4 regions of the Streptomyces sp. NPDC048584 genome follow, and region 1 is predicted to be linked to each of the others. Evidence: riboswitches for the same ligand, from Rfam matches in the RefSeq annotation. Region 1 holds a riboswitch; each other region holds the start of a gene.
The links. A riboswitch is a leader RNA that binds a small molecule or an ion and turns the genes downstream of it on or off. The one in region 1 is predicted to bind cobalamin.
Positions count from the first base shown of each region.

Region 1 (7,113 bases):
GAGCAGCGCGGTGACCTGGGGCATGAAGCCCATGTCGGCCATTTGGTCGGCCTCGTCCAGCACGGTCATGCCCACCTGGTTCAGCCTGCATTCGCCGCGGTCGATGAGGTCCTTGAGTCGGCCCGGGGTCGCGACGACGACCTCGGCCCCGCCGCGCAGCGCGCTGGCCTGCCGGCCGATCGACATGCCGCCCACCACGGTGGCCAGCCGCAGCCGCACAGAGCGGGCGTACGGGGTCAGCGCGTCGGTCACCTGCTGTGCCAGCTCACGCGTCGGTACGAGGATCAGCCCCAGCGGCTGACGGGGCTCGGCACGCTGTCCGGCGGTGCGGGCGAGCAGGGCGAGACCGAATGCGAGGGTCTTGCCGGACCCGGTGCGCCCGCGGCCCAGCACGTCACGGCCCGCCAGCGAGTTCGGCAGCGTCGCGCCCTGGATGGGGAACGGCACGGTCACCCCCTGCCTGCCGAGTTCGGCCAGCAGCTGCTCCGGCATGTCGAGGTCGGCGAAGCCCTCGACGGCCGGCAGTGCGGGGGTGATCGTCTTGGGCAGCGCGAACTCACCCTGCACGGCGGCGGTCCGACGGCCGTAACCGCCGGAGCGGGCGGGCCCGCCGGCACGACGCGGTGCCTGCGAGCTCGTGCGGCTGCCGCCCCTTCCGGCGTCGGCACGGCCGTCGCGGGAGCGGGCGGGGCGGTCGTTCGTGTACGCGCGGTTCATGCGGAACCTTCCTCGATGTGGCACATATCAAGGAATTCCCGCCGGGATGAACGGCACGGAGAATTACCAGTATGGACCGGTGACAAAAGAATCTGGCCGACGGGAATAGCTGTGGGCACAGGTACTGAAATGGGTGACGCGATGGGGACTTTGCCATCTGGACGTCGACTGAAGTGCAGCGCTTCAGGATGCGTCCGCTTCCTGGAACCGCTTGTCGTGGTACTGCGGATTTCTCCGGGGCGTCCCGCGGGTGAAAGCCGCTGCGGGATACGCGTGCAGCTGGGGCCCGCACCCCGAAGGATGCGGGCCCCAGCTGCGGATTGCGCGTGAGCGTCAGGCCGGAACGATGTTCTCGGCCGTCGGGCCCTTCTGACCCTGGGCGATGTCGAAGGTCACCTTCTGGCCCTCGAGCAGCTCACGGAAGCCCTGCGCGGCAATGTTCGAGTAGTGGGCGAACACGTCGGCGCCGCCACCGTCCTGCTCGATGAAGCCGAAGCCCTTTTCAGCGTTGAACCACTTCACGGTACCAGCGGCCATGTCATATCTCCTTTGGGGCAGTGCGTCAGCACCCGCACCGCGCGGACGCCGTGTCGCCGCGATGATTACCCCGCCCGGAAATGACCGGAAATACAAAAGCGCTCCCCACCGGCAGAATCCTGGCGAGGGCACTTGAAGTTTCGGGAACCACAACTGCAACTGAGATGGACAGTAGCACGCCGGAACGGCCCGTGCACGGTGGATAATACCGCTCTGCTCTTCGCGGCAAAAACTCCCGCTGCACGGCCCCTAAAAAACTGATCCCTCGGGAACAGATATTGATTCACTCAGCGTTCAACGCCTCGGGAGGGGTAGCCAATCGGCACGCTGCGCGACGCCCGGGGAAAGCCGCTGCCGACAAGAAAACGCAGCTGCGCCTTGCCCCGTGTCGCCGCGTGGCCGGGCCGCTTCGGCGAGCACCACCACGCGCCTGCGTCGACAGCACCCCGATTCGCGAGGCCCTCACCTTCGGGCTCGCGCTCGCCCGCGGCGAACAACCACCCGAGCCGTACGGCGTGGACCGCTCCACCGTCTCCGGAGCGGTCCGAGAGGTCCGCCCGCTGTCGGCGGCCCGCGCCTTCGCCGCCCTGAGCGGCCGGGGCTGCGACTGCCCGCCCAGGAGGACGTCTTCGCCTACGCCGAGGCAGAAAGCGCGGTCCTGCGGATCGACGGGGCCGAGGTGCAGGCCGCACGCGCGCGGGCCGCGCCGGCCGCACGGCATTCGTCTCGGTCACGAGCCGGTGCCCCGCGAACCGGCACACCGCGTCATTCCGAAGGAATGCGGAACTCGAACTCGGGACGGTCCCACGGCACGGCGGGCGGGTTCGCGAGTGCGGTCCCGGTCCGTACCGCACCGACGCGGTGGTAGAAGTCCTCGGCGGGACGATGTGACACGACCTTGACACGGTCGAGCCCGGCGGCACGGGCCTCGGACTGCATGTGCGCGACGAGCAGCCGTCCAATACCCCGTCCCTGCACTTCGTCGGCCACGAACAGCAGGTCGAGCTCCGGTGGGGCGAGGACGAGCGCGTAGAACCCGAGGACCCGGTCTCCATGCTCGTCGGCGCCGACGGCCACGAAGGCGCGGTGGGCCTCGATGTAATCCGGACCTACCCGGTAGCCCGCGACTGCTGCTGCGTACTGACCCTCGTAGGCGCGTGAGCCACGCACGAGCCGCGTGAGCCGTTTGGCATCCCGCGCGACGGCCCTCCGTATCGTGATCGGCCGGCCGGTCGGGGAGGTGCGTGAACGCATAGGAAGAGTATCTCGCGCTGGGGAATGCCTTCGTGCGGCGGGTCGGCTGCTCACGCAGGCGCTCCTGCACGCTCCCGGGAAGGACGAGGGCGTCGGCCTCGGCCTCGGCAGGCCAGGTGGCCGGCGTCCGGGTAGGCCGACAGGCCATCGGCGGCCACGACGAACTCCGCAGAAGCCCCGTCGGGATGGCTCCCCCGTATCACCCGCTGTCACAGACGCCCCAGAACGCGGGGCGCGGGAATCCGGTCTGACCGAGTTGAAGACCTCGCGGGCGGCACAATCGGCGGCGGCGTGAAACCCGTGTCGGCCATCTGGTCAGCCTCGTCCAGCACCGTGATGCCCACGCGGTTCAGCCTGCATTCGCCACGGTCGATGAGGTCCTTGAGCCGGCCCGGACTCGCGACGACGACCTCGGCCCCGCCGCGCAGCGCGCCGGCCTGAGTGTGGGTGAGGCGTCTGATCACTCTCATGCTGTCGTTGCTCGCGCACGGCCTGTCTGGTCAAGGGCGAGCGCGGTGGGCCCAGGAGAACGGCGACCGGCGGGTGGGCCACGGGTGGCTCGGCCGGACACACCTGGACGGCCCCCGTCCTGCTGACAGGAAGGGGGCCGTCCAGATGTGCAAAAGGAGACGTGGTGACTTCAGCGGGTCGCGTGACGGTGCGAATGCCGGTTGCCGGTGACGAGGCGGTAGAGGGCGAGCAGGATGACGGAGCCGGCGATCGCGGCGATCCAGGTGGAGAGATCGAAGAACCCGTCGATGGAGTCGACACCGAAGATGACCTTGCCGAGCCAGCCGCCGAGCAGACCGCCGACGATGCCGATGAGCATGGTGATGATAATTCCGCCCGGGTCCTTGCCCGGCATCAGGGCCTTGGCGATGGCGCCGGCGAGCAGGCCGATGATGATCCACGCGATGATGCTCATGATGCCTTTCCACTTCGTCATATAAAGGTTGTGTCAGCTCATCGTCTGCACCGATCGGGCCCGGACAAACATCTTCCCCGGACCCGGCCGTGCCAGCTCCTGACGCCATCGGGCGTCGCCCCCTCCACCGGCAACCAGACCTGGCCGAACAGGGGCGTACCCCTCCGCATCCCATGTCCCCCGGCGCACCGGCCGCACGATCGCCCACGAACGCCGCCTGTCGAAGACGGCACGTGCTCGCACCGATCCGGAATGCGGCCCTGACCAGACAAAACGGGCACGATATGTGAGGTCGCACGGACTCGGGGAAGAAGGTGCGGCAACCGACAGGAGGTTGCTGTGAAGGGTGGAGATCTGGAACTGGGCGAGTTGCTGGCCGCTGCGGAAGCGGCCCCGCCCGGTGAGTCCGTCGACGTGGTGGCACACGATCTGCAGAAGCGGTTCGGTGCCGAGGCCGTGTCCTTCCTGTTCGTCGACCTCATCGGCCGGCGGCTGGTACGCCTGGCCGCGACCGGTGACCAGGCCGCCGACCTGGGCGAGCCGATCGACCTGCGGGGCAGCGTCTACGACAGCGTTCTGCAAAGCCAGCGCCAGAAGGTGGAACCGGACGGCCAGGGCGGACAACGCGTCATCACGCCCGTCACCAACCGCGGCGACTGCATCGGCGTCCTGGAGGTGAGCCTGCAGGCCGCGGACGACACCGTGCTGCGCCAGGTCAGCCACGCGGCCCACGCGCTGGCCTACATCATCGTCACGGACCGCCGCTTCACCGATCTGTACCACGAGGGCCGGCGCACTACCGAGACCAGCCTGGCGGCGGAGATCCAGCACCAGTTGCTTCCCTCGGCCTCCTGCTGCGAGGCGGCCCAGTTCACTCTGGCCGCCGGACTGGTCCCGGCCGACGACATCGGCGGCGACACCTACGACTACACGCTGGACCGCGACACTCTGCACCTGTCGATCACCGATGCCATGGGCCACGACACGAACTCTGCTCTGCTGGCCACCTTGCTGGTCGGCGCGCTGCGGCGAGCACGTCGCAGCGGCTGTGACGCCCTCAAGCAGGCCCACCACGCCCACGAGGCCCTGCTGAGCCACAGCCGCGGCCTGGCCACCGGTCAGCTGCTCTGCGTCGACCTCGCATCGGGCCGGTGCGAACTGGTCAACGCCGGCCATCCCCGGCCCCTGCTGCTGCGTGACAACGCCGTCGAAGAGGTGAAACTCGCCGTCAACCTGCCGTTCGGTGTGGCGGCACCCACCGCCTACCGCCTACAGGAACTACTCCTGAGACCCGGGGACCGCCTGGTCCTGCTCACCGACGGAATGTACGAACGCGATGCCGCGGCCGTCGACCTGGCCTCGGTCATTCACGACACCCGCGCGCTGCACCCGCGAGAAGCCGTCCGGACCCTGACCGCCGCGGTGCTCGACGCCTGTCACGGCAACCTCAAGGACGACGCCACGGTCCTGATGCTGGACTGGCACAGCAATCGCAGCCGTCCGGCCGGACCGGGCCCCGACCCCGCAACGATGACGGCCTGCTCCTGAATCCCTACGGGGAGCCGTGGAGAAGACGTTGACCCGGCTACCCGACCGGCGTCCGCCTGGCCGTTGGCCGTGAGGAGCGCGTCGGCATGGTCGGTGACCTCGCCGAACCGGATTCGGTGAGGGGTGCGCGGGGCGGACCGCGTTCATTCCGGCGGTCCCGGAACCGTAGGATCGTCGGGTCATCGCCGCGACGGGAGACAGGAAGCCGGTGTGAGTCCGGCACGGTCCCGCCACTGTGACCGGGGAGCGCTCCTCCGACATGCCACTGCGCGTCGCGCGGGAAGGCGGAGGGAACGCGGATCCGGGAGTCAGGACACTGGTCCGTCGCGGGCCCGATCCGAGGAGCGCGGACTCCAGGAGGCCTCACGTGTCCCTGTTCACCCCTGCCCGCATACGCGGGTTCCTTCGTACCACGGCTGTTTCGGTCGTGCTGCTGACGGCCGGCTGCGGTTCGGCCGACATAGGCGGCGGAGACGCGAAGAGCACCGCCGCCGTGCCGCCCGGCTTCCCCGTCACCGTCGACAACTGCGGTGTGAGGACGACGTACGACAGGCCGCCGTCGCGGGTGGTCACCATCCATCAGCACCCGGCCGAGCTGCTGCTCGCTCTCGGGCTCGAGGACCGTATGGCCGGTACGGCCTTCCCGGACTCCGCCGTTCTGCCCGAGCTGCGGAAGAAGTACGAGGCGGTCCCCGAACTCGCCGAGCGGGAGCCGTCGTTCGAGAAGATCCTGGACGCGGAGCCCGATCTCGTCTACGGCGGTTACGGCAGCGCCTTCGCCGAGAACGAGGGACGTTCCCGCGAGGCGTTCGCCGCCGCGGGCATCGACACCCACCTCAACCGTGAGTACTGCGGGAAGAAGCGGGTGACGATGAAGGACACGTACGACGAGATCCGCACCATCGGCAGGATCTTCGGCGTCCAGGAGCGCGCCGACCGCCTGGTCGAGGACCTCGAGGGGCGCGTCGGGGCGGCCACCGGCAAGGTCGGGGACGAGCCCGAGGTGTCCGTCTTCGTCTACGACAGCGGCGACAGGAGCGCCTTCACCGCGGGCGGCAGGAGCCTGGGCACCGAGCTGATCCGGCTGGCCGGCGGTGAGAACGTCTTCGCCGGCCTCGACGACGTCTTCGGCGACGTCTCCTGGGAGCAGGTCGTCGAGCGCAGGCCCGAGGTCATCGCCATCTACGACTACGCCGGGGCCGGAAGCGTCCAGGAGAAGAAGGAGTTCCTGCTCTCCCAGCCCGCGCTCGCCGATGTACCCGCCGTCAGGAACGAGCGGTTCGTCGTACTGCCGCTGACCGCCACCCTCGTCGGCATCCGCTCCGCCTACGCCGTCGAGGACCTGGCTCGCGGGCTGCACCCCGAGAGCTTCCGGTGAGCCCAGCCGCCGTCGTGCGGGCCGGCCGTACGCGGTCGGCCGTCACGCTGCTCGTCCTCACCGTCCTGCTGCTCCTCTCCGTCACGGCGGGGCTCGCGATCGGTTCGGTCCGGGTGCCGCCCGGTCAGGTGTGGGGCATCGTCACGCACGCGCTGGGTGCCGGCTGGCGGGAGCCGGACTGGTCGCGGGCGCGGGCGACCATCGTGCTGGACGTACGGGCGCCGCGGGTGCTGCTCGGCGCGGTCACCGGGGCCGGTCTGGCGGTGATCGGTACCGCGTTGCAGGCCCTGGTGCGCAATCCGCTCGCCGAGCCCTATCTGCTGGGCGTCTCCTCGGGGGCGTCCCTCGGCGCGGTCTCCGTGATCGTGTTCGGGGTCACCCTCTTCGGGCCGGTGTCGCTGTCGGTGGCCGCGTTCGTGGGCGCCCTGGGCGCGCTGCTGCTCGTGTACGCCACCGCCCGTACCGGCGGACGCATCACCTCGTCACGGCTCGTGCTGTCGGGGGTGGCCGTCGCCGCGGTGCTCACCGCCGTACTCGATCTGCTGCTGCTCACCACCGACCGGGGCAACGAGACCCGCGCGGTCCTCGCCTGGACCCTCGGCGGCCTCGGCGGGGTCGCCTGGGGCACGCTGTGGCTGCCGGGCCTGGCGCTGTTGTTCGGCATCGGTGTGCTGACCGCGCAGGCCCGCAATCTCAATCTGCTGCTGGCCGGTGAGGAGGCGGCCACCACGATGGGGCTGGACGTCGCCCGGTT
Region 1 is NZ_JBICWF010000001.1:498,654-505,766, forward strand. Features, by position in the region: gene ACGFR9_RS02065 (DEAD/DEAH box helicase) at 1-717, opposite strand, end outside; gene ACGFR9_RS02070 (cold-shock protein) at 1,051-1,254, opposite strand; gene ACGFR9_RS02075 (GNAT family N-acetyltransferase) at 2,020-2,508, opposite strand; partial or broken gene ACGFR9_RS02080 (DEAD/DEAH box helicase) at 2,796-2,948, opposite strand; gene ACGFR9_RS02085 (GlsB/YeaQ/YmgE family stress response membrane protein) at 3,149-3,433, opposite strand; gene ACGFR9_RS02090 (PP2C family protein-serine/threonine phosphatase) at 3,773-4,981, shown strand; cobalamin riboswitch at 5,179-5,300, shown strand; gene ACGFR9_RS02095 (ABC transporter substrate-binding protein) at 5,355-6,359, shown strand; gene ACGFR9_RS02100 (FecCD family ABC transporter permease) at 6,356-7,113, shown strand, end outside.

Region 2 (7,113 bases), on a different contig from region 1:
ATTCGGTCTCGCCCAGGTGGTGGAGACCGTCCGGGGAGCGCGGTGCGCCGGGGTCGCCCCGGTAGGCGGGCGCGAGCACCGGGAAGCGGTGGCGGTGCAGGAACTCCATGACGTTCATGGTGTGTTCCCGCGTGGTGCCGAGGCCGTGGACGGCGATCACCCAGGTGTCGCGGGCGCCCGGCACGAACCATGCGGGCAGCGGGCCGAGTTCGCCCGGGAGGTCGAGGGCGGTGTGGTCCAGGCCGAGGGCGCTGCCCGGGTCGCCGACGTACAGGTTCGGGGTGAGCCAGGCGCGGTCGCCGGGTTCCGGGGTGCCGCGGGTGACGTGTTCGAGGCGGCGTACGACGGTGTCCGCGGAGTCCGGGGGGCCGGCCAGTACGGGGCCCACGACCGCGTGGAAGTCGTCGCCGGTCAGGCCGTGGCGGCCGGGGCGGAGGGCGGCGAGGTCGCGGGTGAGGGCGATGCGGCCTGCGGCGGTGGCGTGGACGGTGAGCCTGGGGTCGCCGGGGAGGGGGCCGTCCGAGGGTGTTCTGAGGGCGGCGTCGCTGGCGAGGCGGCCGGCGGCCACGGCGGCGGCGCCGGCGCCTATCACGGCGGTGACGGCAGCGGCCGTCGCTCTGGCAGTGCGCACGTTCTTCAGTGTCATGGGGGAACGGGTACCCGGCCAGTGGGGCGTGCGGCCGGGGGATCCGGGATTTCGCCCCCGCCGCCCCTTCCCGTCCCGTCCCCGGGGCTGCGCCCCGGACCCCCTATTCGGCCCTCCGGGCCCCGCCCTCAAACGCCGGACGGGCTTGATTGGCCGTAACTCCGCAGGCGTTCGCCGACCTCGGTCACCTGGTCCGGGGTCAGCAGGTGCGGGGTCAGGCCCGGGACCGAGGAGGCTGTCAGCCAGAGGCGGCACATCCATTCCAGTTGGGCCGTGTGGCCGTAGGCCTGGGTGAGGGTGGGGGCGTGGGTGATCGTGCCGTGGTTCCGGAGGAGGCAGGCGGTGCGGCCGTCGAGGGCGCGGAGCATGTTCTCGGCCAGTTCGGCGGTGCCGTACGTGGCGTAGGGGGCGACCCGCACGGGGCCGCCCAGGGCCGCGGCCATGTAGTGGATCAGTGGCAGTTCGTCGACGAGCGTGGAGACGGCCGTGGCGTGCACGGCGTGCGTGTGCACCACGGCGCGCGCGCCGGTCGTACGGTAGACGGCCAGGTGCATGGGCAGCTCGCTGGTGGGGACGAGCGTGCCGAGGACCTGCCGGCCGGTGAGGTCGACACCCGTCACGTCGTCCGGCGTCAGCCGGTCGTACGGCACGCCCGACGGTGTGACGAGGACGACGTCGCCGACCCGTACGGAGACGTTGCCGGACGTGCCGACGACGAGACCGTCGGTGACGGTCCGGCGCGCGGTGCCGACGAGTTCCGCCCAGGCGTCCGCCTCCTCCTCGCGCACTCGTCCGCCCCCTGTTTCCCGCCCGCTCGCCCGCTGCTCCGTCATGCCGTGATCCTCCCAGGCGGTCTCCCCCGTCCGGCGGAGCACCCGCCCCCTCTTACGGTCACCACGATGCCCATTCCAGTTCATCTTCCGTTCACCCTGGTTACCTACGTTCGTCCAGCCAATGACCTCGAACGATTGCCTGGGTAAATGGAAAGCTTCTCGCTGATCCTCGCGATTGTGGTGGTAACCGCACTCGCGTTCGATTTCACGAACGGTTTCCACGACACCGCGAACGCGATGGCAACGACCATTTCGACCGGTGCGCTCAAGCCCAAGGTCGCGGTGGCCATGTCCGCCGTGCTGAACCTTGTCGGCGCATTTCTCTCGGTGGAGGTCGCCAACACGATCTCCAAGGGCCTCGTCGACGAGGCCGGCATCCGTCCCGAGGTCATCTTCGCCGCGTTGGTGGGCGCGATCCTCTGGAACCTCCTGACCTGGCTGGTCGGCCTGCCGTCCAGCTCCTCGCACGCCCTCATGGGCGGCCTGATCGGCGCCGCGGTCGCCTCGGCCGGCTTCGGCGCGGTCCACGGCGACGTCCTCGTCACCAAGGTCCTGCTCCCGGCCGTCGCCGCCCCGCTGGTGGCCGGCGTCGCGGCGATGTTCGCCACCCGGCTCACCTACCGTCTGGGCCGGAACGCCGACGGCAAGGCCTCCGAGAAGGGCTACCGCGCCGGCCAGATCGCCTCCGCCGGCCTGGTCTCCCTGGCCCACGGCACCAACGACGCCCAGAAGACGATGGGCATCATCACCCTCGCCCTGGTCGCCGGCGGCGCCGTCTCCCCCGACTCCGACCCGCCGTTGTGGGTCATCCTCTCCGCGGGCCTCGCCATCGCGCTCGGCACCTACCTCGGCGGCTGGCGCATCATCCGCACCATGGGCAAGGGCCTGACCGACCTCCAGCCGCAGCAGGGCTTCGCCGCCCAGACCAGTGCCGCGACGGTCATCCTGGCCTCCTCGCACCTCGGTTTCTCGCTCTCCACCACGCATTCCGTTTCCGGTTCCGTGATGGGTGCGGGCCTGGGCCGCAAGGGCGGTGTCGTCCGCTGGTCGACGGCCACCCGGATGTTCATCGCCTGGGGGCTGACGCTGCCCGCGGCGGCCCTCGTCGCGGCGCTCGCCGAATGGGTCTGCCGGGCCGGCGACTGGGGCACCGCCGTCGTGGCCGTCTTCCTGGTCGCCTCCAGCGCCGCCATCTGGAAGATCTCCCGCCGCGAGATCGTCGACCACACCAATGTCAACGGCACCGAGGCGGCCGACGAGGAGCCCGCCGGTGTGGTGACCACCGCGATGGCCGCGGTCACCCCGCCCCCCACGGGCACCGTGACCGACGACCTGTCGGCCACCATCCCCGCGCCGGTCCCCGCCGACCCGGCGGCCCCGCCGGCCGCGACCACCGTCTGACCGCGCCCCGCGAGACCCGGTACGAAGGAAGAAGAGCACCATGAAGATCGACTGGGCGGCCCTCGGTTCCGTCTTCGGCGTCAGCCTCGTGGTCACCGTGGCCCTGGTGGCCCTGTTCACCCTCGGCATCAACGGCCTGTCCCGCCAGGAGCGGGCCGCCGCGCAGGGCCGGTCCGCGGCCCTGGCGGTCACCGGCGCCTACGCCTGCTTCGCGGCGTGCGTGGCGGCGGTGGGCTACGGCATCTACCTGATCATGGCCTGACACCGGCCTCACAGCACACGGACAGCGCACCGACCGCGGCCTGACCGCGGTCCCCACGCGTACGAGCGGGCGGTGCGGGAGCTTCGGCACCCGCACCGTCCGCTCACGTGTGCGCGCCCCTTCCCGCGAATCACCCTCCGGAACCCCTCTGTGGGCCTCAGCACACTTCAGCCTCGCAGGTCAACGGCAAGTTGACGGCTCTTCGAGGGCCGTGGTGGACTGCCTCAGCCATTACGGCGGCAGAAGAGGAAGCCGGTGCGATTCCGGCGCGGTCCCGCCACTGTCACCGGGGTGCACACCCCGGGAGCCAGGAACTCTCACCGCCGGTCTCGTCGAACCAGGGCGTGGACACCCTGAGTGAGGACATATCGCCATGCGCGGCTGCCTGCCGAGGTCGACCAGCGACACCCCACCCCGCTTCGGGGCCACCCCTTCCGGACCCGTCACCGGCTGAACCCATGGGTGCCGATCGCGTGTTCGCGTACGGCGCCGCCGCCGGCCTTCTCGGCGACCTGCTGCTCGGCGATCCCCGCCGGGGGCATCCGGTCGCCGCTTTCGGGCGGGCCGCGGCCGCCGTCGAGCGGGTGCTGTGGCGGGACGACCGGGGCCGGGGCGCCGTGCACACCGCCGTGTGCGTCGGCGGGACCGTCGCGCTGGGGGGCCTCGCCGCCCGTCTCGTACGCTCCTCCCCCGCCGCCTCCACCGTCCTGACCGGTGTCGCCACCTGGGCCGTCGTCGGCGGCACCTCGCTGGCCCGTGAGGCCCGCGCCGTCGCACAGGCGCTGGAGGCGGGGGACGTCGAGGCGGCCCGGACACGGCTGCCGCATCTGTGCGGCCGGGACCCGCAGTCCCTGGACGCCGACGGGATCGCCCGCGCGGTGGTCGAGTCCGTCGCCGAGAACACCTCCGACGCCGTCGTGGGCGCGCTGGTGTGGGGTGCCGTCGCCGGGGTGCCGGGCCTGCTCGGGTTCCGGGCCGTCAACACGCTGGACGCGATGGTCGGCCACAAGTCTCCCCGCCACCGCCGCTACGGCTGGGCCTCCGCCCGTCTCGACGACGTGGCCGGCTGGCCGGGGGCACGGCTGACCGCCGTACTGGCCGCGCTCACCGGACCCGATCCGCGCGGAGCCGTACGGGCGTGGCGCGCGGACGCGGCGAAGCATCCGAGCCCCAACGCCGGGCCCGTGGAGGCCTCCTTCGCGGGCGCCCTGGGCGTACGGCTCGGCGGGACCCTCTCCTACGGCGGACGGGTCGAGCACCGGCCCGTCCTGAACGGCGGCGGGCGTGCCGTGGCCGTGGCCGACATCGACCGGGCGGTACGGCTCTCGCGGCGGATCGGCTGGCTCGCGCTCGGGGCCGGTGCCGCCGTGCGGAGCCTGATGAAGGGACGTGCAGCGTGAGCGGTGGGGGGCTGCTGGTCGCCGGGACCACCTCGGACGCCGGCAAGAGCGTGGTGACCGCCGGGATCTGCCGGTGGCTGGTGCGGCAGGGCGTCAAGGTCGCGCCGTTCAAGGCGCAGAACATGTCGCTGAACTCGTTCGTCACCCGGGAGGGCGCCGAGATCGGCCGGGCGCAGGCCATGCAGGCCCAGGCCTGCCGCGTCGAGCCGACGGCGCTGATGAACCCGGTGCTGCTCAAGCCGGGCGGCGAGCAGTCGAGCCAGGTGGTGCTGCTGGGCAGGGCGGTCGGCGAGATGAGCGCCCGCGGCTACCACGGCGGACGCCAACAGCGGCTGCTGGGCACGGTGCTGGACTGTCTGGAGCAGTTGCGGGGCACGTATGACGCGGTGATCTGTGAGGGGGCCGGCAGCCCGGCCGAGATCAATCTGCGGCGCACCGACATCGTGAACATGGGGATCGCCCGGGGCGCCCGGCTGCCGGTCCTGGTGGTCGGCGACATCGACCGGGGCGGCGTCTTCGCGTCCTTCTTCGGCACCGTCGCCCTGCTGTCGCGCGAGGACCAGGACCTGGTCGCCGGGTTCCTGGTGAACAAGTTCCGGGGCGATGTGTCGCTGCTGGAACCGGGCCTGGACATGCTGCACGGCCTCACCGGGCGGCGGACGTACGGCGTGCTGCCGTTCCGGCACGGGCTGGGCATCGACGAGGAGGACGGACTGAGGGTGTCCCTGCGGGGCGCCGTGCGGGAGTCCGTGGTCGCCGCGCCGGTGGGCGAGGACGTGCTGCGGGTCGCGGTGTGCGCGCTGCCGCTGATGTCGAACTTCACCGACGTGGACGCCCTCGCCGCCGAACCCGGTGTCGTGGTGCGGTTCGTGGACCGGCCCGAGGAGCTGGCCGACGCCGACCTCGTGGTGGTGCCGGGCACGCGCGGCACCGTACGGGCGCTGGAGTGGCTCCGGGAGCGCGGGCTGGCGGACGCGCTGCGGCGACGGGCGGCCGAGGGGCGCCCGGTGCTCGGGATCTGCGGCGGCTTCCAGCTCCTCGGGGAGCACATCGAGGACGACGTCGAGAGCCGCGCGGGACACGTGGACGGGCTCGGCGTCCTGCCCGTGCGGGTCCGGTTCGCCCGCGAGAAGACGCTCACCCGGCCCGTCGGGGAAGCCCTCGGGGAGCCCGTCGAGGGGTACGAGATCCATCACGGCGTCGCCGAGGTCCTCGGCGGGGAGGCGTTCATCTCCGATGACCACGGACACAGTCTGGACGGCTGCCGGGTCGGCCGGACCTGGGGCACGCACTGGCACGGCTCGCTGGAGTCGGACGGTTTCCGGCGGGCCTTCCTGCGCGAGGTCGCGCGGGCGGCGGGCCGCCGCTTCGTGCCCGCCCCCGACACCTCGTTCGCCACGCTGCGCGAGGAGCAGCTCGACCGGCTCGGCGACCTGATCGAACAGCACGCGGACACGGACGCGCTGTGGCGGCTCATCGAGTCCGGCGTGCCACAAGGACTGCCTTTCATTCCACCGGGAGCGCCCGCATGAGCACTGTGTTGTTGTTGTCGACCGCCGACACGGACCTGCTGGCGGCCCGAGCCGCCACCGGCGTCTCCTACCGGATCGGCAACCCGACCCGCGTGGACGTGGCGGCCGAACTGCCCGCGCTGCTGGACGGGGCGGACCTGGCCGTCGTACGGCTGCTGGGCGGCAGGCGTGCCTGGGAGGAAGGGCTCGCGGCGCTGAAGGCGTCCGGTGTCCCGACGGTGCTGCTCGGCGGGGAGACCGTGCCGGACGCTGAGCTGATGGCCGAGTCGACGGTGCCGGCCGGTGTGGTGGCCGAGGCGCTGCGGTACCTCGTCGAGGGCGGCCCCGAGAACCTCACCGAGCTGGCCCGGTTCCTGTCGGACACCGTGCTGCTGACCGGCGAGGGCTTCGAACCGCCGCGCGGGATGCCGGAGTTCGGCGTCCACGGCACCCGGGAGGCGGTGGACGGCCGCCCGACGGTCGGCGTGCTCTTCTACCGCGCGCACGAACTGAGCGGCAACACCGCCTTCATCGACACCCTGTGCGACGCCATCGAGGCGCGGGGCGCCAACGCCCTCCCCGTGTACTGCGGTTCGCTGCGCGGCGCCGATCCCGGGCTGTACGCCCTGCTGTCGAGGACCGACACCCTCGTCGCCACCGTGCTCGCTGCCGGCGGCACACACGCCTCGCAGGCATCGGCGGGCGGCGACGAGGAGGCCTGGGACATCGGCGCGCTCGCCGACCTGAACGTGCCGGTGCTGCAAGGGTTGTGCCTCACGTCCTCGCGTGCCGCGTGGGAGGCGTCCGACGCCGCCCTGTCCCCCATGGACGCGGCGATGCAGGTCGCCATCCCCGAGTTCGACGGCCGGATCGTCACCGTTCCGTTCTCCTTCAAGGAGCAGGGCCCCGACGACGTCCCGGTGTACGTCGCCGACCCCGAGCGGGCGGCGCGGGTGGCCGGGATCGCCGTACGCCACGCCCGGCTGGGGCACACGCCGAACGCGGAGAAGAAGATCGCGATCGTCTTCACCGCCTACCCGACGAAGCACTCGCGGGTCGG
Region 2 is NZ_JBICWF010000020.1:73,779-80,891, reverse strand. Features, by position in the region: gene ACGFR9_RS33050 (alpha/beta hydrolase) at 1-631, opposite strand, end outside; gene ACGFR9_RS33045 (class II aldolase/adducin family protein) at 775-1,479, opposite strand; gene ACGFR9_RS33040 (inorganic phosphate transporter) at 1,627-2,880, shown strand; gene ACGFR9_RS33035 (hypothetical protein) at 2,921-3,142, shown strand; cobalamin riboswitch at 3,340-3,480, shown strand; gene ACGFR9_RS33030 (cobalamin biosynthesis protein) at 3,601-4,542, shown strand; gene ACGFR9_RS33025 (cobyric acid synthase) at 4,539-6,074, shown strand; gene cobN (cobaltochelatase subunit CobN) at 6,071-7,113, shown strand, end outside.
Region 2: another riboswitch for cobalamin. It lies ahead of ACGFR9_RS33030 (cobalamin biosynthesis protein); the one in region 1 lies ahead of ACGFR9_RS02095 (ABC transporter substrate-binding protein).

Region 3 (7,113 bases), 350 kb from region 1:
GCGTGGGCCGGTCGGCGAGGGCGGTGATGTCCAGCGCGGCCAGCGACTGGGCGACCCGGGCGCGTACCTCCGTATCGGACAGGCCGAGGTTGAGCGGCCCGAACGACACGTCCTGCCCCACGGAGGCGGCGAACAACTGGTCGTCGGGGTCCTGCACCACCAGCTGCACGGTGGTGCGCAGCGCCGTCAGCCCTTTGCGGTCGTACCGCACCGCCCGCCCCTCGACGGTCACCTCACCCCCGTCCGGCCGCAGTCCACCGCTCAACAGCCGCATCAGCGTCGTCTTCCCACTGCCGTTGCGCCCCAGCAGTGCCAGCGCACGCCCCTCACGTACCTCGAAGTCCAGACCGCTGAGCACGGGCGGGCCGTCCTCGTACGTGAACGACACGCCCCGCAGGGCCACCAGGACGTTCTCGCTCACGACAGGGGCCTTTCCAGTACGAAGGTGAGGGCGACCAGCGTCGCGAGGAGCGCCACGCTCGCGGCCGTGAACCGCGCCGAGACGCGGGCCTCGGGGACCAGTACGCGCAGGGTGCCGTCGTAGCCGCGTCCCGCGAGTCCCGTCTGCAGTCGCGCCGCCCGGTCGAAGGACCGGACGAACGCGGTCGCGCCGAGCCCGCCCAGCGAACGCCACGTCGCGGCCCGGGTGGTGTGCCCGAGCCGGGCCGCCTGCGCCTCCCGGACGCGGCGCACCGAGTCCAGCAGCAGGAAGCTCATCCGGTACGTCACCAGCGCCACGTCCACCAGCGGTGCCGGCACCCCGGCCCGCACCAGCCGCGGCAGCAGATCCGACATGGGCGTGGTGAACGCGAACAACAGCACGCCCAGCGAGGCCGCCGACGTACGCAGCAGCAGCTCACCTGCGCGCAGCGGCCCGTCCTCGGCCCAGGACAGGAATCCGCCAGGACCGCCCACCCGCACCAGCAGCGTCAGCGCCCCGGTGACGCAGAAGCCCAGCGGCACCCGGTACGCCCGCCACAGCCGCCCCCCGGGCACCCCGGCCGGGCCGAGCAGCACCGCGAGCGCCGTCACCAGCACCAGCGCCGCGCCCGGCCAGGGCGGCAGGGAGATCGCCAGCACGGTGAGGCCCAGCCCCAGTACGGCCTTGTCCACGGGATGACGGCGGCGCCAGCGACTGCTGTGCGCCGCCGCGTCGATCGGCAGCACCCGCCGTCAGACCCGTCGCGGTTCGGATACGGTCCCGGCGTCCGTGTCCGCGTCCGTGTCCGCTTCCTTGTCCGACTCCGCGCGCAGCCGTTCCAGCGCCCGCGCCTCGCCCTGCCGGCGTCCGCGGCGCACCCCGAAGTAGTACGTGAGGACACCCGCCCCGATCGCCGCCTGAAGGGCGAACAGCGCCGACTCGATCTCCCCGGACGGCGGTTCGTACAGCGGGGAGAACCAGGGCTCGTAGTCCGGGTCGATCTCGGTGATCGCGGTCTCCGCCTCGGCGTCCGCGCCCGCGAACGGCTCCTCCTTGTGATCGCCGAGCCCGAACACCAGCGGGATCACGGCGAGCGCGGCGACGAGCACCAGCAGCAGCGTGTTGATCTTCGTGTTACGGCTCATCGGGCCACCGCCTCCGCGTCGGCCGGCTTCGCCGCCCTGCGCCCGGCCACCGACGTCACCAGCACGCCGAGCCGGGTGAGTTCGCCCTTGCTGGACTGCACCAGCATGCGCATCACCAGCACCGTCAGCAGCCCCTCGCTCACCGCGAGAGGGATCTGCGTCACGGCGAAGATGGAGCCGAACTTGCCCAGCGCGCCCCAGAATCCGCTGCCCGGGTCGGGGAAGGCGAGCGCCAGCTGCACACTGGTCACGCAGTACGTCGACAGGTCGGCGACGAACGCGCCGAAGAACACCGCGACCATCAGCGGCACGTCGAACCGGCGCAGCAGTCTGTAGACGCCGTACCCGGCCCAGGGGCCCACGATCGCCATCGAGAAGACGTTGGCGCCCAGGGTGGTCAGCCCGCCGTGGGCGAGCAACAGGGCCTGGAACAGCAGGGTGATGGTGCCCAGCACCGCCATGACCGGCGGCCGGAACAGGATCGCACCGAGTCCCGTGCCGGTGGGGTGGGAGCAACTCCCGGTCACCGACGGCAGTTTCAGCGCGGACAGGACGAACGTGAACGCTCCCGACGCGCCCATCAGCAGGGTGCTCTCGGGATGTTCCCGCACCTCACGGATGAGTGACCGGGCTCCGTGGACGACGAACGGCGCCGACGCGACGCCCCAGGCGACCGCGTGCACCGGTGGCAGAAAACCCTCGGCTATGTGCATGGCTCAGCAGACCCTCTCCAGCACCTCGTGGATGGTTGACGCGCCTTGGCCGGTCTCCTGGCTGACGGGTACCACCGCCCGTGCTCCGCCTTCCCGGGTTGTGAAACCCAGTGGCTGTCCGTGAGGACCGGAGCCGGACTTCCCGATCACAGTGGCGAGGGCCGCACCGGTATCGCACCGATTTCCCGTCACCAAGGCGTGGTGACAGTAGTTCCCCGTCCGGCCCGGTGACAAGCGGCCACAGGGGGCGCGCGGACGGCGCCCGGCGGCTCGCACCCCGGCGCACACCTGCGTACTTGACAGGGTGGCGCGGCCCGCCGGCGCGGGGGAGTGGGGGCCCGCCGTCCTGGGCAGAACCTTGCTGCAATTAATATGCAACAACGGTTTTCAGGCAACAGGAGTGTGAGTCTCGATGACGACCCGACGAATACGGGGCGCCGCCGCCGCGGTCGCGATGGCCGGTGCGGCAGCCGCCTGCTCGGCGCCGGGCGGCAGCGGCGCGGACGGCGGAACCTCCGCCGAGTCCGTCGTGATCGGCGTCCCCTCCGAACCGGACACCCTCAGCCCCCTGCTCGGCTACGGCAAGGACGGCAACTCCAAGATCTTCGACGGGCTCCTCGCCCGCGACGCGGGCATGGAGCTGAAGCCCGCCCTGGCGAAGGCGCTCCCCGAGATCACCGACGGCGGCCGCACCTACACGTACACCCTGCGCGACGGCGTGAAGTTCAGCGACGGCGAACCGCTGACCGCCGACGACGTGGTCTTCACGTACGACACCGTCCTCGACGGGAGGACCAACAACACCGCCAAGAGCGAACTCGACGCGATCAAGGACGTCCGGGCCGACGGCGACGACAAGGTCGTCTTCACCCTCGACTACCCCTACGCGGCCTTCGCCGCCCGCACCGTGCTGCCCGTCGTCCCCGAGCACATCGCGGGCGGACAGGACCCCAACACCGGCTCGTTCAACACCAAGCCCGTCGGCACCGGACCTTACGTCCTGGCCGGCTGGAGCAAGGGCGAAAAACTCACCTTCAAGGCCAATCCGGACTACTGGGGCGGCGCCCCGAAGGTGAAAAAGCTCACCATGGCGATCATCGCCGACGACGACGTCCGCGCCACCCGGCTGCGCTCCGGCGACCTCGACGGCGCGACCCTCCCGCCCAACCTCGCCGCCACCTTCAAGGACGACGACGGCAGGAAGACGTACCGGGCGACGTCGTACGACTTCCGCGCGGTCACCCTGCCCACCGGCAACCCGGTCGCCGGCGACACCGCGATCCGCCGCGCCCTGGACCTCGCCGTGGACCGCACCACCATGGTCGACAAGATCCTCGACGGCGCCGGCCGCCCCGCCTACGGCCCGCTGCCCGTCGACGACCCCTGGTACGCCCAGGACGTCAAGCGCGCCCAGGACCTCGACAAGGCGAAGAGCATCCTCGACCAGGCAGGCTGGAAGGCCGGCGAGGACGGCATCCGCGCCAAGGACGGCCGCCCCGCCCGCTTCACCCTCTACTACCCCTCCGGCGACAAGGTCCGCCAGGACCACGCCCTCGCCTACGCCTCCGACGCCAAGAAGACCGGAGTCGACGTCAAGGTGGAGAGCGCCACCTGGGAGGTCATCGAACCCCGGATGAGGCACGACGCCGTCCTCGCCGGCTTCGGCAGCACCGGCGACCCCGACTTCGGCCTCTACACGCTTCTGCACTCCACCCTCGCCGGCGACGGCTTCAACAACATGGCCCTGTACGACAACCCGGCCGTCGACGAGGCCCTCGACACCGGCCGCCGCACCCAGGACCCCGCCGACCGCAAGGCCGCCTACGACACCCTGCAGCGCGAACTGGTGAAGAACCCCGGCTACACCTTCCTCACCCACATCGACCACATGTACGTCCTCGCCGACCGCTGGCAGGACCTCACCACGCAGACCGAACCCCACGAGCACGGCTTCGCCAGCGGCCCCTGGTGGAACATCGAGGACTGGCAGCCCGCCACATGAGCGCACTCCCCTGGGGAGAGATGACCCGGCTCACGGCACGGCGGGCCCTGTTCGCCGTGCCGGTGCTGCTCGTCGTCACCTTCGGCGTGTTCGCCGTCGCCGCCGCCTCCCCCTTCGACCCGGTCAAGGCGTACGCCGGCACCGCCGCACTCGGCGCCGACCAGGAGACCCTGGACCGGCTGCGCGAGAACCTGGGCGTGGACCGGCCGTTCACCGCCCGCTGGTGGGACTGGCTGACCTCCGCGCTCGGCGGCGACCTCGGCCGGTCCACCGTGATGCGCCAGCCCGTCGCCGAGGTGATCGGCGAACGCCTCGTCTGGTCCGCCCTGCTGTGCGCCGTCGCGTTCGCCCTCGCCGTGCTGCTCGGCACCGTGCTCGGCGTCCTCGCGGCCCGCCGCCCCGGCTCGCTCCTCGACCGTACGATCACCTCCCTCGCCTACGCCCTGGAAGCCGCCCCCGTCTTCTGGATCGCCCTGCTCGCCGTCTGGCTGTTCGCCCTGAACCTGGACGTCCTCCCGGCCGGCGGTCTCACCGACACCGGCAGCGAACAGGTCACCCCCGGCCAGGTCATCAGCCATCTGATCCTGCCCGCCGGTGTCCTCGGCGTCTCCCAGCTGCCCTGGTTCACGCTCTACGTCCGTCAGGGCGTCGGCGACGCCCTCGCGGAGGACCCCGTGCGCGGCGCCCGCGCCCGCGGCCTGAGCGAACGCACGGTCCTGCTCGGCCACGCCCTGCGCTCCGGACTGCTGCCCGTACTCACCCTGATCGGCTCCCGCGTCCCCGAACTCATCACCGGCGCCCTGCTGGTGGAGACCGTGTTCAGCTGGCCCGGCATCGCCGCCGCCACCGTGGAGGCGGCCACCTCCGTCGACTTCCCGCTGCTGGCCGCGCTGACCACCCTCGCCACCGCCGCCGTCCTCGCCGGAAACCTCCTCGCCGACCTGCTCTACGGACTGATCGACCCGAGGGTGAAGCTGAATGAGATGTGACCCACATGTCTGCTGACACCACTGCCGTGGAGAAGACGGTGTGGCGCGCGCAGGGCACCGCCCGCCGCTCCACCCACACCCTGCGGCTGTACGTCTCCGCCGGACTCGTCGCCGTGACCGCCCTCGCGGTGCTGCTGCTGCCCCCGCTCGTCCAGCTCGACCAGCAGGCCGTCGACCTCGCCGCCAAACTCCTGCCGCCGTCCTGGTCCCACCCCTTCGGCACCGACGACGTGGGCCGCGACCTGCTGCTGCGCTGCGTCTACGGGCTCCGGGTGTCCCTGCTGGTGGGCGTGGTGGCCGCGCTCACCGCCACCGTGATCGGCACCGCCGTCGGCGCCACCGCCGGCGCGCTCGGCGGCTGGGTCGACCGTACGGTCATGCGCCTGGTCGACACCTTCTCCTCCGTGCCGCACCTGCTGCTCGGCATCTTCATCGTCGCCATGTTCCGGCCCGGCGTCTGGCCGGTGGTGATCTCCGTCGGCCTCACCCACTGGCTGTCCACCGCCCGGATCGTCCGCGCCGAGGTCCTCTCGCTGCGCTCCCGTCCCTTCATCGACGCGGCGGTCTCCGGCGGCGCCTCCCGATGGCGGGTCGTCGTACGGCATCTGCTGCCGGGTGTGTTGCCGCAGGCCGGCCTCGCCGCCGTACTCATGGTGCCGCACGCCATGTGGCACGAGTCGGCGCTGTCCTTCCTCGGCCTCGGGCTGCCCACCCACACGGCCAGCCTCGGCACCCTCGTCCAGGGCGCCCGCGGCTCCCTGCTCGCCGGACAGTGGTGGCCGACCCTCTTCCCCGGCCTGTTCCTGATCATCCCCACGCTCGCCATCGCCGGCCTCGCCGGGGTCTGGCGCGAGCGGATCAATCCCCGCCGTAGATCGGAGCTGTCGCTGTGACCGAGCGAGCCCCCGTACTGTCGGTGCGCGGCCTGTCCGTACGGTTCCTGCTGCCGGGCGGGCGCCGGATCGCCGCCGTCACCGACGCCCACTTCGACGTGGCGCCCGGCGAATGCCTCGTCCTGATCGGCGAGAGCGGCTGCGGCAAGTCCGTCCTCGCCTCCGCCCTCCTCGGCCTGCTCCCCGCCAACGCCCAGACGGCGGGCCACGCGCACCTCGGCGACCTGGATCTGCTGACCGCCGGCGAACGCGTCCTCGCCCGCACGGTACGGGGCCGCCGTATCGGCCTCATCCCGCAGAGCCCGGCCGCACACCTCACCCCGGTACGCACCATCCGCTCCCAGCTGGCGGAGACGGTCGCCCGGCTCACCGGCGTACGGGGCCGGGCCGCCCTGCGCGCCGCCGCCGAACAGGCCGCCGAACGGGCCGGGTTCCCACCGGGCCACCTCGACCGGTACCCCCATGAACTCTCCGGCGGTCTCGCCCAGCGTGCCGCCACCGCCCTCGCCCTGATCGGCGACGCACCGCTGCTCCTCGCCGACGAACCCACCACCGGGCTGGACCGCGACCTGGTGGACCGCACCGTCGACGAACTGCGCCGCCACGTCGACGCCGACCGGGCCCTGCTGATGATCACCCACGACCTCGCGGCCGCGGAACGCATCGCCGACCGGGTGGCGGTCATGTACGCGGGCCGCATCGTCGAACTGACCGCGGCGAGCGACTTCTTCGGCACGTCGGGTCCCAGGCACCCCTACAGCCGGGGCCTGTTGCAGGCCCTGCCGGACCGGTCCTTCACCCCCATCCCCGGCATGCCCCCCGAACTCGGCGACCTCCCCGAAGGCTGCGCCTTCGCCGCCCGCTGCGACCGTGCCACGGACGCCTGTACGGCCCTGCCGCCGTTCACGGGGTCGATCGCCTGCCACCACCCGGCCCCGGCACCCACCCCG
Region 3 is NZ_JBICWF010000001.1:848,838-855,950, reverse strand. Features, by position in the region: gene ACGFR9_RS03625 (energy-coupling factor ABC transporter ATP-binding protein) at 1-421, opposite strand, end outside; gene cbiQ (cobalt ECF transporter T component CbiQ) at 418-1,167, opposite strand; gene ACGFR9_RS03615 (energy-coupling factor ABC transporter substrate-binding protein) at 1,174-1,566, opposite strand; gene ACGFR9_RS03610 (energy-coupling factor ABC transporter permease) at 1,563-2,279, opposite strand; cobalamin riboswitch at 2,309-2,490, opposite strand; gene ACGFR9_RS03605 (ABC transporter substrate-binding protein) at 2,692-4,281, shown strand; gene ACGFR9_RS03600 (ABC transporter permease) at 4,302-5,270, shown strand; gene ACGFR9_RS03595 (ABC transporter permease) at 5,276-6,163, shown strand; gene ACGFR9_RS03590 (ABC transporter ATP-binding protein) at 6,160-7,113, shown strand, end outside.
Region 3: another riboswitch for cobalamin. It lies ahead of ACGFR9_RS03610 (energy-coupling factor ABC transporter permease); the one in region 1 lies ahead of ACGFR9_RS02095 (ABC transporter substrate-binding protein).

Region 4 (7,113 bases), on a different contig from region 1:
CCTGCATGTGCGAGCGGGCGGCCTCCAGGCTGATGACGTCGGCGTCGAGGTCGTCGATGGCCCGGACGATGTCGCCGAACTCGGCGTAGCACATGTGGGTGTGGATCTGTGTGTCCGGGCGGACGCCGGCGGTGGTGAGCCGGAACGCCTCGGTCGCCCACACCAGGTATCCCGCCCGGTCGGCGGCACGCAGCGGCAGGGCCTCCCGGAGGGCGGGTTCGTCCACCTGGATGACCGAAGTGCCCGCGGCCTCCAGGTCGTGCACCTCGTCACGCAGGGCGAGCGCGACCTGCCGGGCGGTGTCGCCGAGCGGTTGGTCGTCGCGTACGAAGGACCAGGCGAGCATGGTGACCGGCCCGGTGAGCATGCCCTTGACCGGGCGGCCGGTGAGGGACTGCGCGTACGTGGTCCAGCGCACGGTCATCGGCTCGGGGCGGGAGATGTCGCCGGCCAGGATCGGCGGGCGCACGTAGCGGGTGCCGTAGGACTGGACCCAGCCGTGCTGCGTGGCGAGACAACCGGTGAGCTGCTCGGCGAAGTACTGGACCATGTCGTTGCGTTCGGGCTCGCCGTGCACCAGGACGTCGATTCCGGTCTTCTCCTGGAAGGAGATGACCTCCTGGATCTCCGCCCTGATGCGCTCCTCGTAGCCGGCGGTGTCGATACGGCCGGCGCGCAGGTCGGCGCGGGCGGCGCGCAGTTCGCCGGTCTGCGGGAAGGAGCCGATGGTCGTGGTCGGCAGCAGGGGCAGCCGGAGGCGGGCCCGTTGGGCCGCGGAGCGTTCGTCGTACGGCTGGGAGCGGCGAGTGTCCGCGTCCGTCACGGCTTCGGTGCGGGCGCGTACGGCGCGGTCACGCGTGATCGGTGATCCAGCCCTGGACACCAGGTCGGCGCGGTTGGCGGCGAGTTCACCGGAGACACTGTGGGTTCCCCGGGCGAGGCCCTTGGCGAGGGTGACGATCTCGGCGGTCTTCTGCTTCGAGAAGGCCAGCCAGCGCAGGATCTGCGGGTCGATGTCCCGCTCGGCGTTCGTGTCCAGCGGGACGTGCAGGAGAGAGCAGGAGGCGGCCACGTCGACACGGTCGGCGAGCCCGAGGAGGATGCCGAGCGTCGACAGCGACTTCCGCAGGTCGTTGATCCAGATGTTGCGGCCGTTGACGACCCCGGCGACCAGGCGCTTGCCGGGCAGTCCGCCGGCGGCCGCCAGCGCGTCCAGGTTGGCCGCGGCGGTCTCGGTGAAGTCGAGCGCGAGGCCCTCGACCGGGGCCTTGGCCAGCACCGGCAGGGCGTCGCCCAGCCGGTCGAAGTAGGAGGCGATCAGGACCTTCGGCCGGTCGGTGAGGGTGCCGAGGGCACGGTAGGCGCGCTCGGCGGCGTTGAGTTCGGCCGGGGTACGGTCCTGCACCAGCGCGGGCTCGTCGAGCTGGACCCACTCGGCGCCGGCCGCGCGCAGGTCGGCGAGCACCTCGGCGTACACCGGCAGAAGCCGGTCCAGCAGAGTCAGCGGTTCGAAGTCCGCGGCCACGCCCGGGGCGGGCTTGGCGAGCAGGAGGTACGTGACGGGCCCGACCAGTACGGGCCGTGCGGTGAGCCTCTGCGCGAGGGCTTCCTTCAGCTCGGCGACCTGTTTGCCGGAGTCGGCCGTGAAGACGGTGCCGGGACCGAGCTCGGGCACGAGGTAGTGGTAGTTGGTGTCGAACCACTTGGTCATCTCCAGCGGAGCGACCTCCTGGGTACCACGGGCCATGGCGAAGTAGCCGTCGAGAGGGTCGGCGGTGACGGTGGCGCGGTGGCGCTCGGGAATCGCGCCGACCATGACGGTGGTGTCGAGGACATGGTCGTAGTACGAGAAGTCGCCGGTCGGCACCTCGTGGATGCCGGCGTCGCCGAGCTGTCGCCAGTTGCCCCGCCGCAGTTCGGCGGCGGTCGCCCGGAGGGCGTCGGCCGTGACGCGGCCCTTCCAGTAGCCCTCGATCGCCTTCTTCAGTTCCCGGTTCCGACCCTGGCGGGGGTAGCCGTACACGGTGGCCCGTGCTGCCGCGGCTGTGGACTTCGGTGTCACGGAGATCTCCTTCGCGAGATGAATCCCTGAGATCCCGGGATGGGACGAGAACGCGAAGGGCGTGACGAACCAGACGGCCACGGCCCGTGCGGCACAGGCACGGTCGTTCCGTCCGGTGTGTACGCCGACCCGCCCTCGAGGTCACCGGGATGTCCGCGCGCGGAACGGTCCGCGCGCGGGCAGTTGGCAGGTTTTCGGACTCGTGGGCACGTTCTCCTTGCCGGAGGACACCTACTGGCCGTCGCTTCCCGGGCCCGGTACGTCGGACCCAGTGCTCATGACGGCGGTCGTTCCCGCTCACCGCTGCGGGGCAGTCCCGGATTCCCACCGGGTTCCCTCTTGCGACTCCCCGCCTGGCGGACGGGGTGAACCAGCTGCTGCGGTCAGCTTACGGGGCGGCACCGCGAAAGGAAGAGCACGATCCGGCATCCGGAAGCCGGGTGAGCGTGTTGTGCGCAGTACGGCGAGCGGGGGCCGGGCGACACCGTGCTGGGACCAGCGCCTGATCAATGATCACCGCTACTGCTGCTAGCGTGCAACTGCACATCAGTTGCAATAACGTCGGAGGATGTTGGACATGGCGGTGTACACGCTCCCGGAGCTTCCGTACGACTACTCGGAGCTCGAGCCGGTCATCAACCCGCAGATCATCGAGCTGCACCACGACAAGCACCACGCGGCGTACGTCAAGGGCGCCAACGACACGCTGGAGCAGCTCGCCGAGGCACGGGACAAGGAGCAGTGGGCCTCGGTCAACGGCCTGGAGAAGAACCTGGCCTTTCACCTCTCCGGCCACATCCTGCACTCGATCTACTGGCACAACATGACCGGTGACGGCGGTGGCGAGCCCCTGGCCGCCGACGGTGTGGGCGACCTCGCCGACGCGATCGCCGAGTCGTTCGGTTCCTTCGCCGGATTCAAGGCTCAGCTGACCAAGGCCGCCGCCACCACACAGGGTTCGGGCTGGGGCGTCCTCGCCCACGAGCCGCTGAGCGGCCGGCTGATCGTCGAGCAGGTCTACGACCACCAGGGCAACGTCGGTCAGGGTTCGGTGCCGATCCTGGTCTTCGACGCCTGGGAGCACGCCTTCTACCTGCAGTACAAGAACCAGAAGGTCGACTTCATCGACGCCATGTGGGCGGTCGTCAACTGGCAGGACGTGGCGAAACGCTACGAGGCCGCAAAGGCCCGCGCCGACGTGCTGCTGCTGAACCCCTGACCGCGGGGTCCGTATGACGTCCTGCTCGTGATCGTCTTCTCAACCTTCACCGGCAGGCGGCACAAGGGAGGGCCTTCGGCCGGGACGACTCGGCCGAAGGCCCTTCCGCCGTGTCCGGGGCCCGTCACAGACGCACCTCCTGGGGAGGCAGTCGAGTGCAACTCTCCCGCAGTTCCCGGGGATTGGCGTGACATGAATCACCGGGAGCGGAGTGAGTCATGGGTCCGGGAACTTCTCGTACTCGCTCAGGACGGTGCGCCGGAAATGCAAGGATGAGCCGCAATGGGCGCTGGGTGGTGTCTCCGCACGACACGGGCCGCGGTGTTCGCGGCCGTCTGCGTGCTGCTCGCCGCCCTGGGGCACGTCATGATGTCGGACGCCTCCGTCCCCTGGTGGGCCCTCGCCGTCGCAGCGGTGGCGTGTGGCGGGACGGCATGGTGCCTGGCCGGCCGGGAACGCGGGCTCCTTCTCGTCTCCTCCGTCGTGGTGGCCGCCCAGTCGGCCCTGCACGAGTGGTTCTCCTACGCGCAGGCACTGTCGATGTCCGTGAGCGGCACGGCGCGTGGCACACCTTCCACGCATCACATGGCGTCCACGGCCCACACCGGTCATGCCATGCACTCCATGACCCATGACGGATTCGCCACGCACGCGTCGGGTGCCCTGGACCAGGCGACGGGAATCGGTCACGTCATGGGTGGCGAGATGTCCTCCCCGGGCATGCTCGCCGCCCACGTGCTGGCCGCGCTGCTGAGCGGACTGTGGCTCGCGCACGGCGAACGCGCGGCCTTCCGCATCCTGCGGGCCGTCGCCGGACGGCTGGCCGCCCCCTTGCGGCTGCTCCTCGCCCTCCCCGCACCTCCGCGCCGCCCGCGCACCGTCCTGCGCCGTGGCCGCACGGCCCGCGGTCCGCGCCGGCTGCTCCTGGTGCACGCGATCATCACTCGGGGTCCACCCGCGGGAACCGCTGTCCTCTGAGACAGCCGGATTCCCGACGCCGTCCCGGGCCTCGCAGGCCCGGGACGGCTCCGGGCACCGGGAGTGCGCCGCAGTACAGGCGTACTCCCGCCACCCCCTGCCCCCACCGGATCCGCCGTGTGCCTCGAGCCGCCCGGTCCGGTCTCCGGATGCCCGCGTGCCGGGCCTTCCGGACCCCGAGAAGGACACCAGGTGATCAGTCCCGCTCTTCCTGCCGCGTGCGACGGAACTCCGCACTCCACGAGAACACCCGAGGAACGCGACTGTGCCGACGAGTTGATAACGGCCTGGGCGCTCACCGCCCGCGGTGGTGACCCGGAAGCCGTCGAGAAGTTCGTTCGTGCCCTTGAAAGAGACGTCCGGCGCTTCGTCGGGTATCTCGGCGCCGACCCCGACACCGCCGACGACCTGGCGCAGGACACCTTCCTGCGGGCCCTGGGCAGCCTGCACCGTTTCGAGGGCCGCTCCTCCGCCCGTGTCTGGCTGCTGTCCATCGCCCGCCGTGCGGTGATCGACAGTTACCGGTACGCGTCCGCCCGGCCGCGTCTCGCCGACACCGACGACTGGCAGGCCGCCGCCGAACGGGTCCAGGAGCGCGGTCTGCCCGGCTTCGAGGACGGCATCGCTCTCGCCGAACTGCTCGACGCGCTGCCCGCCGAACGCCGCGAGGCGTTCGTCCTCACCCAACTCGTCGGCCTTCCCTACGCGGAGGCGGCCGAGCTCAGCGGCTGCCCGATCGGTACGGTCCGCTCCCGGGTCGCCCGGGCCCGTGCAGCGCTGACGCGGTCACTACGCGACGCGGAACGAGCCGACCTGGTGGGGCGCCGGACTGACCGATGACTCGGGCCGGCCGCCGGGAGCCCCGGGACCGGGCCGCGCGGGACTCGTTCCCGGCCCCGGTCCCGGCCCCGGTCCGGTGCGGGCATCCCCGGCCCCGGTCCGGTGGAGAGCCGACGGACGGCGCAGACCCTGCCCGGCTTCGCGCTGCCGCGATGAGTTCGGTGGCCTCTGACAGTCTGTGTGTCGTGGGGTCCGGTGACCTCACGACAACCCGCACCCGGTGCTTTGAGAGAGAAGCTGATGACCGACACCACCTGCCACATGTCGATCTCGCTCGACGGCTTCGTCGCCGGACCCGAGCAGAGCCGGGACGATCCGCTGGGCAAGCGCGGACAGGAGTTGCACGGCTGGCATATCGGCGACCCGCGCGCGACCGAGGCCGACAGGACGGCCGGCAGCTGGCTGATGCGCCCGCGTGGCGCCTACGTCATGGGCCGGAACATGTTCGGGCCCGTCCGAGGCGAGTGGAACGAGGTGTGGGACGGATGGTGGGGCCCCGAGCCCCCCTACCACGCCCCGGTCTTCGTACTCACTCGCTACGCCCACGAACCGATCCGGATGGAAGGGGGGACCACCTTCCACTTCGTCACCGAAGGCTTCGACGCCGCTTACGCGCAGGCTCTCGAAGCCGCCGACGGTTCAGGTGTGGACATCGCCGGTGGCGCCTCGACGGTTCGACAGGCACTCAACGCCGGCGTGATCGACGAACTCGTCCTTGACATCGCGCCCGTCCTGCTCGGCGGTGGTGAGCGCCTGTTCGAAGGCGTCGAGACCTTCGATTTCGATCCCGTCGAGGTGCTCCACTCACCGCTGACCACTCATATCCGCTACCGCAAACGCGACGCCGGCTGAGCCGCAGCCGGGTGTGCCGGTCCAGGGGGCGGCCGAGGCCTGCTTGACGAGGTGGTCGACCCGCTCCCGGTTGAGGGCCGCGTAGTCGGCGAGCGCCTTGAGTCCGTCGGTGACCAGCAGGTTCACGGCGACGGCGGGGCCGGACGGCCTGTCACCGGCTGTCGCTGCCGTCGGTGCCGGGCAGTGCCGCCCGGCCCGCCTCCAGGCGGGCCACCGGGACGCGGAACGGGGAGCAGGAGACGTAGTCCAGGCCGGCGGCGTGGAAGAAGTGCACCGAGTCGGGGTCGCCGCCGTGCTCACCGCAGACGCCGATCTTCAGTCCCGGCCGTGCGGCCCGGCCCTCGGCGACCGCGATCTCGACCAGGCGCCCCACGCCGTCCCGGTCGATCGTCTCGAACGGGGACACCTTGAAGATGCCCTTGTCGAGATAGGCGGAGAAGAACGCCGCCTCCACGTCGTCCCGCGAGAAGCCCCAGGTGGTCTGGGTCAGGTCGTTGGTGCCGAAGGAGAAGAACCGCGCCTCCCGGGCGATGCTGTCCGCGGTGAGGGCCGCCCTGGGCAGCTCGATCATCGTGCCGACCGGGCAGGTCACGGAGACGCCGGACTCCGCGGAGACGCCGGCGAGGACCTGCTCCACCTCCTCGCGCACCAGCCGCAGTTCCTCCACGGTGTCGATCAGCGGCACCATGATCTCCGCCCGCGGGTCCCCGCCTGTCCGCGTGCGCTCCACGACGGCCTCGGCGATCGCCCTTACCTGCATGGCGACCAGTCCCGGCGCCACCAGGCCCAGGCGTACTCCGCGCAGGCCCAGCATCGGGTTCTCCTCGTGCATCCGGTTGACGGCGTCGAGGAGTTCGGCGTCGTGCGGGGTCGGCGGGGTGCCCCGGGCCTCGGCTGCGGCGAGCCGTACGGCGAGTTCGGTGCGGTCGGGCAGGAACTCGTGCAGTGGCGGGTCGAGGAGGCGGATGGTGACCGGGAGGCCGTCCATCGCCTCCAGGATCCCGGCGAAGTCCCGCCGCTGCAGCGGCAGCAGCGCGTCCAGGGCGCGTTCGCGTTCGGCGTCGGTTCCGGCCAGGATCATCGCCTCGACCAGCTGCCGGCGGTCGCCGAGGAACATGTGCTCCGTACGGCACAGACCGATCCCCTCGGCCCCGAAACGGCG
Region 4 is NZ_JBICWF010000003.1:128,611-135,723, forward strand. Features, by position in the region: gene metE (5-methyltetrahydropteroyltriglutamate--homocysteine S-methyltransferase) at 1-2,062, opposite strand, end outside; cobalamin riboswitch at 2,230-2,452, opposite strand; gene ACGFR9_RS08535 (superoxide dismutase) at 2,640-3,281, shown strand; gene ACGFR9_RS08540 (hypothetical protein) at 3,564-4,259, shown strand; gene ACGFR9_RS08545 (sigma-70 family RNA polymerase sigma factor) at 4,452-5,099, shown strand; gene ACGFR9_RS08550 (dihydrofolate reductase family protein) at 5,340-5,951, shown strand; gene ppdK (pyruvate, phosphate dikinase) at 6,103-7,113, opposite strand, start outside.
Region 4: another riboswitch for cobalamin. It lies ahead of metE (5-methyltetrahydropteroyltriglutamate--homocysteine S-methyltransferase); the one in region 1 lies ahead of ACGFR9_RS02095 (ABC transporter substrate-binding protein).